4 regions of the Pantoea sp. LS15 genome follow, and region 3 is predicted to be linked to each of the others. Evidence: predicted binding sites of a transcription regulator. Region 3 holds the regulator's gene; each other region holds the start of a gene.
The links. Region 3 encodes CRP, which controls carbon source genes, mostly activating them, when cyclic AMP is high. Its sites were predicted from a motif close to ATGTGANNNNNNTCACAT; they were not measured.

Region 1 (3,140 bases), on a different contig from region 3:
ACAGATCGAGATCCCAGCCCGCGGTCAACCCAAAGGTGCCGTTGGTGTACCACGGCCCGGTAGTACCTGCCGCCGGGTCGGTAATCGCAAAGGGTCCCATGAGCCCTTCAGCAGACATTTTCTGGCGTTCTGCATCAGCTGAAAAATCAATTTGCGGACCGTCTGCAGCCATTGTGGCTTTTGCCTGAGCTTCGGCAAGCGTAATACGCTGGCGGGCGATTTGCATATCCGGGGCGTCATTCAGCGCTTTGGCAATCAGCGAATTAAGCTCAGGATCGTTATAGTCTTTCCACCACTCATTTTTCGGCCATGCTGAAGGATGGAGTGTTGTATTAACCGATGCTGTCACTGCTTGCGTTTTCAGGGGAGATACTGTGGTATGTTCCGGCGCACAGGCCATCAGAATAAAAGCAAGGGGGAAACTCAGAGATAAAATAAGAGAACGTTTCATTACGCCACACATTCAAAAAATAAAGGCGAAACTTACGCTTAATGCTGTTTATTTTTTTAGGAATGCGTGGCAATGGGAAAATTGTTATACATTTACATAATCGGAAAAATATTCAGAAAATGAATTAATTAAATATTCATATTTATTATTTTGATTGAATAACCCGCGCGATATCGCCAGACGTTTGTAGTGTGCGGATCTCCTGAAACAGCCCCAACGCCTCGCTATATTCTTTGCGCAAATAGCTCAGCCACTGTTTAATTCGCGCGACATGATATAGCCCGGTGTCACCCTGTTTTTCCAGACGACTGTATTTTTGCAGCAGCATGATGACGTCTGCCCACGGCATTCGCGGTTCGTTATATTTTACCACCCGGCTGAGGTTAGGTACGTTAAGCGCCCCGCGGCCAATCATCACCGCATTGCAGCCCGTCTCTTTCAGACACGCCTGCGCGCTCTCGTAATCCCAGATTTCGCCGTTGGCGATAACCGGAATAGTCAGCCTTTTGCGGATCTCACCAATGGCCTGCCAGTTGATACGATCGGCTTTGTAGCCATCTTCTTTCGTGCGGCCATGCACCACCAGCTCCGTGGCACCGGCCTGCTGTACAGCATCGGCAATTTCAAACTGCCGGGCGTCGCTGTCCCAGCCCAGACGCACCTTTACCGTCACCGGTAAATGCCCAGGCACAGCTTCACGCATCGCCTTCGCACCACGGTAAATGAGTTCTGGATCTTTCAGCAGTGTCGCCCCACCGCCGCTGCCGTTCACCAGCTTCGACGGACAGCCGCAGTTGAGATCCACCCCGTAAGACCCGAGCTCGACCGCGCGGGCAGCGTTTTCCGCCAGCCATTCAGGATACTGACCGAGCAACTGAATACGTACCAGCGTACCGGAGGAGGTACGGCTCTGGTTGTACAGCTCGGGGCAAAGTCGGTAGAAGGATTTTACTGGCAACAACATATCGACCACGCGCAGAAACTCCGTCACGCAGAGATCGTAGTCGTTCACCTCGGTCAGAAGCTCGCGCACGAGAGAGTCGAGCACGCCTTCCATTGGGGCCAGTAAAACACGCATATCAGTACCTGTGAAAAAAGACGCGCTATAGTATCTGCTCTGTATGTATGTGGAAAGCCCGACGTTCCATTCTGGAATGTCTGGTATGCTCAAAATTCATGATGTGATCCATGGCACATTTTCAGGTTTAATTGTATGATGAATGCGTTTCAGCAAGGACTCTCTCCATGAGCAAATCATTGAACATTATCTGGCAATATCTGCGTGCATTCGTCCTGATTTATGCCTGCCTGTATGCCGGGATTTTCATCGCGTCGCTACTGCCCATCACGATCCCCGGTAGCATTATCGGTATGCTAATCCTGTTTGTTTTACTGGCGTTGCAAATTCTACCCGCAAAGTGGGTCAACCCTGGCTGCTTCGTCCTTATTCGCTATATGGCGCTGCTATTCGTGCCTATCGGCGTCGGGGTCATGCAGTATTTTGATTTGCTTAAAGCCCAGTTCGGCCCGATCGTTGTCTCCTGTGCGGTCAGTACGCTGGTGGTTTTCCTGGTCGTGAGCTGGAGCTCTCATCTGGTGCATGGTGAACGTAAAGTTGTCGGGGAGAAAACAAAAAAATGATAGCCAATATCTGGTGGTCGCTACCGTTAACCCTGGTGGTGTTTTTCGCCGCACGCAAACTTGCCGCACGTTTCAAAATGCCGCTGCTGAATCCACTGCTGGTGGCCATGGTGGTGATTATTCCATTCCTGCTGCTCACCGGCATTCCCTACGAACGCTACTTTGCCGGCAGTAAAATTTTGAATGATTTGCTACAGCCCGCCGTTGTGGCACTCGCCTTTCCTTTATATGAGCAACTTCACCAGATCCGCGCTCGCTGGAAGTCCATCATAACGATCTGCTTTGTGGGCAGTCTGGTGGCAATGATTACCGGGACGTCGGTAGCACTGTTGATGGGAGCGTCCCCACAAATCGCGGCCTCCATCCTGCCAAAATCTGTCACCACGCCAATTGCGATGGCGGTGGGCGGTAGCCTTGGAGGGATCCCAGCCATCAGCGCCATGTGTGTGATTTTCGTTGGTATTTTGGGTGCTGTGTTTGGCCACACCCTGCTGAACGCGATGCGTATTCATACGAAAGCTGCACGTGGGCTGTCGATGGGCACCGCCTCGCACGCACTGGGGACAGCCCGCTGTGCAGAACTGGATTATCAGGAAGGGGCGTTTAGCTCACTGGCGCTGGTCATCTGCGGGATCATCACCTCCCTGCTGGCCCCGTTCATTTTCCCGCTGATTCTGGCGGTAATGGGCTAAAATTTGCGATGCGTCGCGCAAATTTCATTTTGATTTCATAAGTTGCATACATATTGAGAACTGGATCACATATAAAGCCCCATCTGCTCCGTAAACTACCGATCCATTAACCTTTATGAGGCAAACGCAATGCATCCACGTTTTCAAGCTGCTTTCGCCCAGCTTGCCGAGAATTTGCAAACCGCTCTGACCCCGATTCTGGCGGATGAGCATTTCCCCGCCCTGCTGACGGCGGAGCAGGTCACGATGCTGAAACAAGCAACGGGACTGGACGAAGACGCGCTGGCTTTTGCTCTGCTGCCACTGGCTGCCGCCTGTGCGCGTGCTGACCTCTCCCACTTCAACGTCGGGGCCAT
Region 2 (3,140 bases), on a different contig from region 3:
CTTCGCCTTCAGCAGTTGGCTGAATCTGCGACAGCAGTGCACGGTACTGATCCAGATCGCTGCTTTCCAGCTGCTGCTGAACTTTCGCGGCGAATTTTTCCAGACGGCGTTTGCCCAGCAGTTCTGCGTTTGGCAGGTCAGCTTCTGGAATGGTCAGCTTCATGGTGCGTTCGATGTTACGCAGCAGACGGCGCTCGCGGTTCTCAACGAACAGCAGAGCACGACCCGCACGACCCGCACGACCGGTACGGCCGATACGGTGAACGTAAGACTCGGAGTCCATCGGGATGTCGTAGTTAACAACCAGGCTGATACGTTCAACGTCCAGACCACGTGCTGCCACGTCGGTTGCAATCAGGATATCCAGACGACCGTCTTTCAAACGCTCCAGAGTCTGCTCACGTAGGGCCTGGTTCATGTCGCCGTTCAGCGCTGCGCTGTTGTAGCCGCTACGCTCAAGCGCTTCAGCCACTTCCAGGGTCGCGTTTTTGGTACGAACGAAGATAATCGCCGCATCAAAATCTTCCGCTTCCAGGAAACGTACCAGCGCTTCGTTTTTGCGCATGCCGTATACAGACCAGTAGCTCTGGCTGATGTCCGGGCGAGTGGTAACGCTGGACTGAATACGCACTTCCTGCGGCTCTTTCATGAAGCGGCGGGTAATGCGACGAATCGCTTCTGGCATGGTTGCAGAGAACAGCGCGGTCTGATGACCGTCCGGGATCTGCGCCATGATAGTTTCTACGTCTTCGATGAAGCCCATACGCAGCATTTCATCTGCTTCATCCAGTACCAGGCCGCTCAGTTTAGAGAGGTCCAGAGTACCGCGCTTCAGGTGATCCAGCAGACGGCCAGGCGTACCGACAACAATCTGTGGGCCCTGGCGCAGGGCGCGTAACTGCACGTCATAACGCTGGCCGCCGTACAGGGCTACCACGTTTACGCCGCGCATATGTTTAGAGAATTCCGTCATTGCTTCAGCAACCTGAACAGCCAGTTCACGGGTTGGAGCCAGGACGAGGATCTGCGGTGCACGCAGGTCCGGATCAATATTGTTCAGCAGCGGCAGCGAGAACGCCGCAGTTTTACCGCTACCAGTCTGGGCCATGCCCAGCACGTCACGACCAGAGAGCAGATGTGGGATACATTCTGCCTGGATCGGAGATGGTTTTTCGTAACCCAGATCGTTAAGGGCTTCAAGGATAGGAGCCTTCAGGCCCAGATCTGCAAAAGTGGTTTCGAATTCAGCCATGTAGTACGAGTGCCTCAATGTCAATGGCGGCCAGTCTACTTAGCTCATCGTGAAAATGATCTGCAATTTTCATTGAAAAGTGTGAACCGGCTCAAATTAGATGTATTGACGAACAACAACGCCCTCACCAGTTAAGATGATGGCAATCAAAAGATTACGGGCTGATGTTTATGTCGTCAGCTATTGCTGGTCCGATTCTGCCAGGTCGTCTTGCTCCTGGCCCAAGAGCGATAATTCCAACAATGCATAACGGTGCTCAACGAAGTTGTGTACGTTGTTAGCAACCGCTAATTTGAACAGTGCCGTAGCGCTGTCCTTATCCCCCAGACTTAGGTAGTACTTACCTAAATAGAAGTTGGTTTCACTGAGATGCTCAGCGAGCGAGGTGTTATCCGTTGCGTCCGCCTTGAGGCGTTCCATCAGCGTTGCTTCGCTAATGTTGCCCAGGTAGAACTCGACAATGTTCCATCCCCACTGTTCCTTGTCCGATTTATCGAAGCGCTGTTTCAGTGCCTCTTTTGCCTGCTTCTCATCGAGCTTCCGCTCAACGATGTAAAGCCACAGGCTACGGAAAGGATCATTAGGATCGTCTTGATAAAACGCCAGCAGATCATCTTGCGCTAACTTATCACGACCGCCGTAATACAATGCGATACCGCGATTCAAGTGCGCGTAGTTGTAAGTTGGATCAAGCTCAAGTACAGAATCAAACGCTTCATAGGCAGCATCAAAATTGCCTGCCTGCGTTAAATAAATGCCTAAGTAATTGAATACTTCAGGCATATCAGGTCGGATTGCCAGCGCTTGTGAAAAATCATTTCGCGCCAATGCCCTCAGACCGAGACTATCATACAACACTCCGCGCTCATATAAAAGCTGTGCGCGTTCGTCATCGGTTAAAGCCCGACTGGCAAGAATTTGTTCCATGCGTGCCAGAATCACTTCCTGCTGCAAAGTCGGTTGCAATGGCACTGCGAGGACTTCGCTCTTACGCCAGGCAGAGTTGCTGCATCCTGCCAGCGTTAGAGCTGTCGCAACGAAACACCAGCGCAAAAAAGGCTTCATTTCCCACTCCCGAAGACAACTATTGGATGAACGTCCTGTCCCCCGGCGGCTTAACAAGGCGTCCTGCCTGATAATAGGCCCTCCGCAAAGCGGAGGGCAAATGGCAACTTACTCGCCTTGCTGTTCTGCTGCCTGTGCTTCAGGCGCAGCAGCTGGCTGAGACTGCTCGGTTGCTTCTTTAATGCTCAGACGGATACGGCCCTGGCGGTCAACTTCCAGAACTTTAACCGGTACTTCCTGGCCCATCTGCAGGTAATCGGTCACTTTCTCAACGCGCTTGTCAGCGATCTGAGAGATGTGAACCAGACCTTCTTTACCGCCACCGATGGCAACGAACGCGCCAAAGTCAACGATACGGGTCACTTTACCTGCATAGACGCGGCCCACTTCGATTTCTGCAGTGATTTCTTCGATACGACGGATAGCGAATTTCGCTTTCTCGCCATCGGTTGCAGCAATCTTCACTGTACCGTCATCTTCGATTTCGATGGTGGTGCCAGTTTCTTCGGTCAGAGCACGGATAACAGAACCGCCCTTACCGATAACATCTTTGATCTTGTCTGGATTGATCTTGATGGTGTGAATACGCGGAGCGAACTGAGAAATATCGCCACGCGGTGCGTTAATCGCTTGTTCCATCACGCCCAGGATGTGCAGACGCGCACCTTTAGCCTGGTTCAGAGCAACCTGCATGATCTCTTTGGTGATACCTTCAATTTTGATATCCATCTGCAGTGCAGAGATACCGTCGCGGGAACCCGCTACTTTGAAGTCCATATCGCCCAGGTGATCTTCGTCGCCCAGAATGTCAGACAGAACAACA
Region 3 (3,140 bases):
CACCATCGCCCAGCCGTAGTTTTTGCGGATAATCAGGTAGCTTACCAGCGTAATTATCAGCATTCCCGCCAGGGTATAGCCTTCCGGCACGTGAAAGTGCAGCGTGACGCCTGCGATAATCAGCCCGGCCATCGTTCCGCCCGCCCGGTGCAGTATACGCACGCGCGTGGCGCCGTAGCCGTTCTGGGTGACAAACAGCACGGTCATTAAGATCCAGTAGGGTTTTGGCAGATGCAGCGCCATGCCCATCAGGCTGGCGGTACTGAGCATGACGCTAATCCGTGCGGCGTTGCGCAGAGCGGACGATTTAAGAGACAGATAGCTTCTGAGCGCCGGCAGTAACGGCAGACGTTTTTGTTTATCGGCCATGAGATCGCGGGGATAAAGCGGACGTTGCGTGCGCAACACACGGGCGATACGGCTGAAATGCCAGGCGGCAAACTGACCCACCGGGTTGTCCTCATGCTGGCGGGCAATTTTCTCCAGCGCGCCGAGCTGTTTTTCCATGTTAAAACGCGTGGGATAGCGGTGATATAAAATGTCATCAGCCAGCACTCTCAGACGCGCGGAGACGGTTTGCGCATTCCAGCGGATCACCGCTTCGGCATGACTGCGCTCGACCAGCTTTTGCACTTCCTGAGGATGGTGCAGGCTCACGGAAATATGCTCTTGCAGATCCAGCCCCACCTGGAAGATACGCAGCAGCCGTTTGTATTCGTGATTCTTGTTGGCGGCGAGCATATGCAGTTGCTGATAGCACTGGCTGATCAGATCCACCACCTTTTGCTGGCGTGTCAGCAGCGGCGGCAACGATTTTTCCGGATCGGTGTGCTGGGTAAGCAGGGTGTATTTGGCCTCGCAGTAATCAGCAAGCTGCACATAGAGCAGGCTCAATGATTCACGCAGGGGCTGTTCCCGCCACAGCCAGAACCAGAACCAGTTAAACAGCCCATACCACAGCGTACCCAGGGCGTAGATCAGGAGCGGCTCCCACACCGGCATGTTCCCCGCAAGGCTCAGCGTGAAGATGGCCGCAATCAGTGAGGCGGGAAGCAGGCGCGCATGAAGGGCGCTGATTTCGGCAGTGACGCCGAGCGTCATCGCCAGCACGGTCAGGATCAACGGCAGCGGAATATCGCGGGCCAGTAAAAGCTGCACGGCGAGGCTACAGCCAGCAAACAGCGAGCCGCCAATAATCAGACGTTTAAAAAAGCGCTTATGCGGTGTGTCCAGGCCGGCAATGTTGCAGCAGGCGGGCACAAGAGAAAACAGCAGACCTTGCTGAAGATGTCCAAGGATAAGGCCCACGGCCACAGGAAGACACAACACCAGCGTTTGTCGCAGTGCGTAGTTAACTTCCGGGTGATAAATCAGCCTGCGCCACATGGGGAAGAAAGACAAAAACGGCGTGACACCTTGCGATGGCACGCCGTCTGAGTGGAATTAACGCGTTCCGTAGACCACGATGGTTTTACCATGGGCGGAGATCAGGTTCTGATCTTCCAGCATTTTCAGAATACGGCCCACTGTTTCACGGGAGCAGCCGACGATCTGGCCGATCTCCTGACGGGTAATTTTAATCTGCATGCCATCAGGGTGGGTCATCGCATCAGGTTGTTTTGCCAGGTTCAGCAGAGTCTGTGCGATACGGCCGGTAACGTCCAGGAAGGCGAGGTTACCCACTTTCTCGGATGTTACCTGCAGACGGCGAGCCATCTGGGAAGAAAGACGCATCAGGATATCAGGGTTAACCTGAATCAACTGACGGAATTTCTTGTAAGAAATTTCAGCCACTTCACATGCTGTCTTTGCGCGAACCCAGGCGCTACGTTCCTGGCCTTCTTCAAACAGGCCCAGTTCACCGATGAAATCGCCTTGGTTCAGATAAGAAAGGATCATCTCTTTCCCTTCTTCATCTTTGATCAGCACTGCCACCGAGCCTTTTACGATGTAATACAACGTTTCCGCTTTTTCACCCTGGTGAATCAGCGTGCTCTTCGATGGGTACTTATGAATGTGGCAATGAGACAAGAACCATTCGAGAGTCGGGTCTGTTTGCGGTTTGCCAAGCACCATGCGCTGTTATCCTCTGTTATAAGCTGTCACCAGAGTCATCAGATGCATCCGGACTCTGGGGTTGCAATCGAATTCTTACCCATACCCTGGGAAGTCGGCTATCGTAACGTTTCGCAGCCAGTAAAGTTTGATGTCCTCTGCATACATGTGTAACGTCAATGTATTACTGTAGCATCCTGAGTGTTTTAGCATAGCTTTCGCCGCGTGTCTCCTGGTGTCTCGCTTCAGCATGATGCAGGTCGCCTTCCATTGCGAGAAATGTAACGCACACGTAATCTGTCACCAAAAATGCAACGTTGGAGTTAATGAATATGCAAGCGCGCGTGAAATGGGTTGAAGGGTTAACATTCCTGGGCGAGTCCGCTTCAGGACACCAGGTTTTGATGGATGGTAACTCCGGCGATAAAGCGCCAAGCCCGATGGAGATGGTATTGATGGCTGCTGGTGGATGCAGCGCAATTGATGTGGTGTCGATTCTGCAGAAAGGTCGTCAGGATGTGACGGATTGCGAAGTTAAACTCACGTCGGAACGCCGTGAAGAGGCGCCACGCCTGTTCACCCATATTAACCTGCACTTTGTGGTCACCGGTAAGGAACTGAAAGACGCGGCAGTTTCGCGTGCGGTGGACCTGTCTGCCGAGAAGTACTGCTCTGTGGCGTTAATGCTGGAGAAAGCGGTAAAAATCACCCATTCGTATGAAGTGATCGAGGCGTGATTGGTGGGGCATCGTGCGTGTAGATGCCCTCACCCTAACCCTCTCCCGTTGGGAGAGGGAATATGATCACGCGATCTGCTTCCCTTCCATCAACCGCTTCACCAGCGGCGTCATGATGAGTTCCATCGCCAGCCCCATTTTCCCGCCCGGCACCACCAGGGTATTCATGTGGGAAATGAACGAGCCCTGCAACATCGCCAGTAACCACGGGTAATCAATGCCTTCGAGGTTGCGGAAATGGATCACCACAAAACTCTCATCCAGCGACGGGATGCTTTTTGCCGCGAATGGGTTAGAGGTGTCAACTGTCGGTACACGCTGGAAGTTAATATGGGTACGGGAGAACTG
Region 4 (3,140 bases), on a different contig from region 3:
CCTTTTTGGATCAAGCACTCATCTCAACTTATTTGGAGATGTGAGCGATCAGGTCCAGTACTTTGTTAGAGTAGCCGGTTTCGTTGTCGTACCAGGATACCAGTTTAACGAAGTTGTCGTTCAGTGCGATACCAGCTTTAGCATCGAACACAGAAGTGCACACTTCGCCGTTGAAATCGGTAGATACAACGTCGTCTTCGGTGTAGCCCAGAACGCCTTTCATTGCGCCTTCGGAAGCAGCTTTGATTGCTTTCTTAATTTCTTCATAAGAAGCAGCTTTTTCCAGACGAACGGTCAGGTCAACTACGGAAACGTTAGGAGTTGGAACGCGGAACGCCATACCAGTCAGTTTACCGTTCAGCTCTGGCAGTACAACGCCTACAGCTTTAGCAGCACCGGTAGAAGATGGGATGATGTTCTGAGCCGCGCCACGGCCGCCGCGCCAATCTTTGTGAGACGGGCCATCAACGGTTTTTTGAGTAGCGGTAGTTGCGTGAACGGTGGTCATCAGGCCTTCAACGATACCGAAGTTGTCGTTGATAACTTTAGCCAGTGGAGCCAGGCAGTTGGTGGTGCAGGATGCGTTGGAAACGATGTCCTGGCCAGCATATTTTTCGAAGTTAGCACCACGTACGAACATTGGGGTGTTGTCTTTGGATGGACCAGTCAGAACAACTTTTTTCGCACCAGCGGTGATGTGTTTACGCGCGGTTTCGTCGGTCAGGAAGATACCGGTAGCTTCAGCTACAACGTCAACACCGATTTCGTTCCATTTCAGGTTAGCTGGGTCTTTCTCAGCAGTAACGCGGATGGTTTTGCCGTTAACAACCAGGTGGCCGTCTTTCACTTCAACGGTGCCGTCGAAACGACCGTGAGTTGAGTCGTACTTCAGCATGTACGCCATGTATTCAGCGTCCAGGAGATCGTTGATACCAACGATTTCGATGTCAGAACGTTTCTGAGCAGCACGGAAAACAATACGGCCGATACGGCCAAAACCGTTGATACCTACTTTGATAGTCATATATTCCACCAGCTATTTGTTAGTGAATAAAAGGTTGCCTGTAAAATTACAAAAACCTTACGCAGCGTCAAGCGGAATCGTGTCAATCATTGCGACAAATCAATCCTGTGACTAACGTTTGTGCGACTGACTCGCCTCACTTTCCCTTTGAGCTTGCAACCAAATGGGGGCTGCGCCCGGGATTTTAAAGTCCTCACAGGATAAAAATGTGAACAAGATCACAATTGCCTGACCGCTTTTTCGCGACACATAAGTTTAGAACAAAAGTGCACGCAAGGGTGTTAATGTTTTGTTAGAATCCGGGTTAAAAGATGTCTGTTTCTACAGCGAGATGTAAGCATATGTCGAACCAACGTAACCCTGACGATTTGAAAAAAAACCTCACAGAAATGCAGTTTTACGTGACCCAGAATCACGGAACAGAACCGCCATTCACCGGACGTTTACTGCACAATAAGCGAGACGGGATCTACCATTGTCTGGTCTGCGATGCCCCACTGTTTAATTCCCAAACGAAATTTGATTCCGGCTGCGGCTGGCCGAGTTTTTACGAGCCGGTAAGCGATGATGCAATCCGCTACCTGACCGATTCCTCACACGGCATGGTGCGCACCGAAATTCGTTGTGGAAAATGCGACGCGCACCTTGGTCATGTCTTCCCGGATGGCCCTCAGCCAACAGGTGAACGTTTCTGTGTGAACTCGGCCTCAATGAGCTTCACCGATGACGAAAATGGCGACCAGATCAAAGGTTGAAAAAACGATTCAGCAAATTATTCCTTTGAAAAGGAGAGATCGTGAATATTGATGACATGATTAACGGTATGACGCCGGAGATTTATCAGCGTCTGGTTACCGCCGTAGAACTGGGAAAATGGCCTGATGGCGTCGCACTTACCCCGGATCAAAAAGAGAACAGTTTGCAACTGGTGATGTTGTGGCAGGCGCGCAATAACACGGATGCGCAACACATGACTATCGACACCCAGGGTCAGATGGTGATGAAGAGTAAGCGCGAATTGAAAGAAGACTTTGGGATCACGCCGAAGCCGATTGCGACAATGAAAATGCAATAACGGTGCGGGCTGATGCCTTCACCCAACCCTCTCCCACGGGGAGAGGGCTTGATTGCTTCACTACTTATGTGGGATACCGAGCGACTCCGCCAGCTGTTTCGCTAGCAGGTTTTCGTCGTCAGCCCCGTACTCCCAGAACATCGCCCCGGCGAGACCTTTCTCTTTGATGTAGTCCGCTTTGATCGCAACGGAACGCGGGTTCTCATACGAAATCGCAAACAGCGCCTTGCCATCTGTGCCCTTCACCGAGAGCCACGGCACTTTCGCCTGGTCGTCCCAGTGCTCGGTAAAACGCTTCTGCGGATCGTTCAACAGCTTCTTCACGATATCGTTGTACTTCACGTAGGTATCTTTGCTCAGGTCGTAGCCGAGTGACTTAAATAACCCGATCTCCTGAGCCCCAAAGTACGGCTGGGTGACAGGATTTTTTTGCGCGTCCGGTTTGCTCCAGTCAATACCCGGTTCAACAGAGCGTTTCGGCACGCGGCCATAGAAGCCGATCCCAAGGTTCATTTGCTGTGGCTTTAACCCGGCGGCAAGATAGTTGTTCACCACAAAATCGACGCTGTATTTGTCTGCGGCAGCCACCGTCGGCCAGGCGCTGGAATCATACAGATTGGCGTTGAAGTACTGTGTACCGTACGCCATGTCATAGGTCATCAGGTTGATGTAGTCGAGCAGGGGAGCGATGGCTTTGACATCCACCCAGCTTTTCGGACTTTCCGCATTGGCGCCTACGGCAATGGTAACCAGTTTTTTGTGCCCGAAGGCGTCGCGCATCTCTTTCAGCAGGGCGGTGAAATTATCACGGTCAGCAGGCGTGCTGGCAACCAGTCCCCATGCGCCGTTGACCGGATACTCCCAGTCGAGATCGATCCCGTCCAGAGCGTATTTTTCGACAATCTCCTGTGCGGAGCGGATGAACACAGTGCGACTCTCTTTGGTTGCAGCTGCTCCCGAAAAACCACGCGCCCCCCAGCCGCCAACGGAGAGTAGCACTTTAAGGTTTGGATTTTGTTTTCGCAGGGCAGGGATCAGGGC

Region 1: the regulator CRP is predicted to act here: its motif matches at 1,631-1,648, upstream of HED65_RS05290 (CidA/LrgA family protein).
Region 2: the regulator CRP is predicted to act here: its motif matches at 1,332-1,349, upstream of yrbN (protein YrbN).
Region 4: the regulator CRP is predicted to act here: its motif matches at 1,231-1,248, upstream of msrB (peptide-methionine (R)-S-oxide reductase MsrB).

What each region holds. Positions count from the first base shown of each region.
Region 1 covers NZ_JAAVXA010000002.1:393,228-396,367, reverse strand. Annotated here, with positions in the region: gene mdtQ (multidrug resistance outer membrane protein MdtQ) at 1-451, opposite strand, end outside; gene dusC (tRNA dihydrouridine(16) synthase DusC) at 597-1,529, opposite strand; gene HED65_RS05290 (CidA/LrgA family protein) at 1,697-2,092, shown strand; gene HED65_RS05285 (CidB/LrgB family autolysis modulator) at 2,089-2,784, shown strand; gene cdd (cytidine deaminase) at 2,914-3,140, shown strand, end outside.
Region 2 covers NZ_JAAVXA010000007.1:126,245-129,384, forward strand. Annotated here, with positions in the region: gene HED65_RS12580 (DEAD/DEAH family ATP-dependent RNA helicase) at 1-1,252, opposite strand, end outside; gene yrbN (protein YrbN) at 1,245-1,325, opposite strand; gene nlpI (lipoprotein NlpI) at 1,433-2,317, opposite strand; gene pnp (polyribonucleotide nucleotidyltransferase) at 2,426-3,140, opposite strand, start outside.
Region 3 covers NZ_JAAVXA010000011.1:132,163-135,302, forward strand. Annotated here, with positions in the region: gene HED65_RS16400 (YccS/YhfK family putative transporter) at 1-1,386, opposite strand, end outside; gene crp (cAMP-activated global transcriptional regulator CRP) at 1,444-2,076, opposite strand; gene HED65_RS16410 (OsmC family protein) at 2,388-2,792, shown strand; gene HED65_RS16415 (phosphoribulokinase) at 2,859-3,140, opposite strand, start outside.
Region 4 covers NZ_JAAVXA010000004.1:36,437-39,576, reverse strand. Annotated here, with positions in the region: gene gapA (glyceraldehyde-3-phosphate dehydrogenase) at 29-1,024, opposite strand; gene msrB (peptide-methionine (R)-S-oxide reductase MsrB) at 1,366-1,779, shown strand; gene HED65_RS07795 (YeaC family protein) at 1,821-2,099, shown strand; gene chiD (chitinase ChiD) at 2,160-3,140, opposite strand, start outside.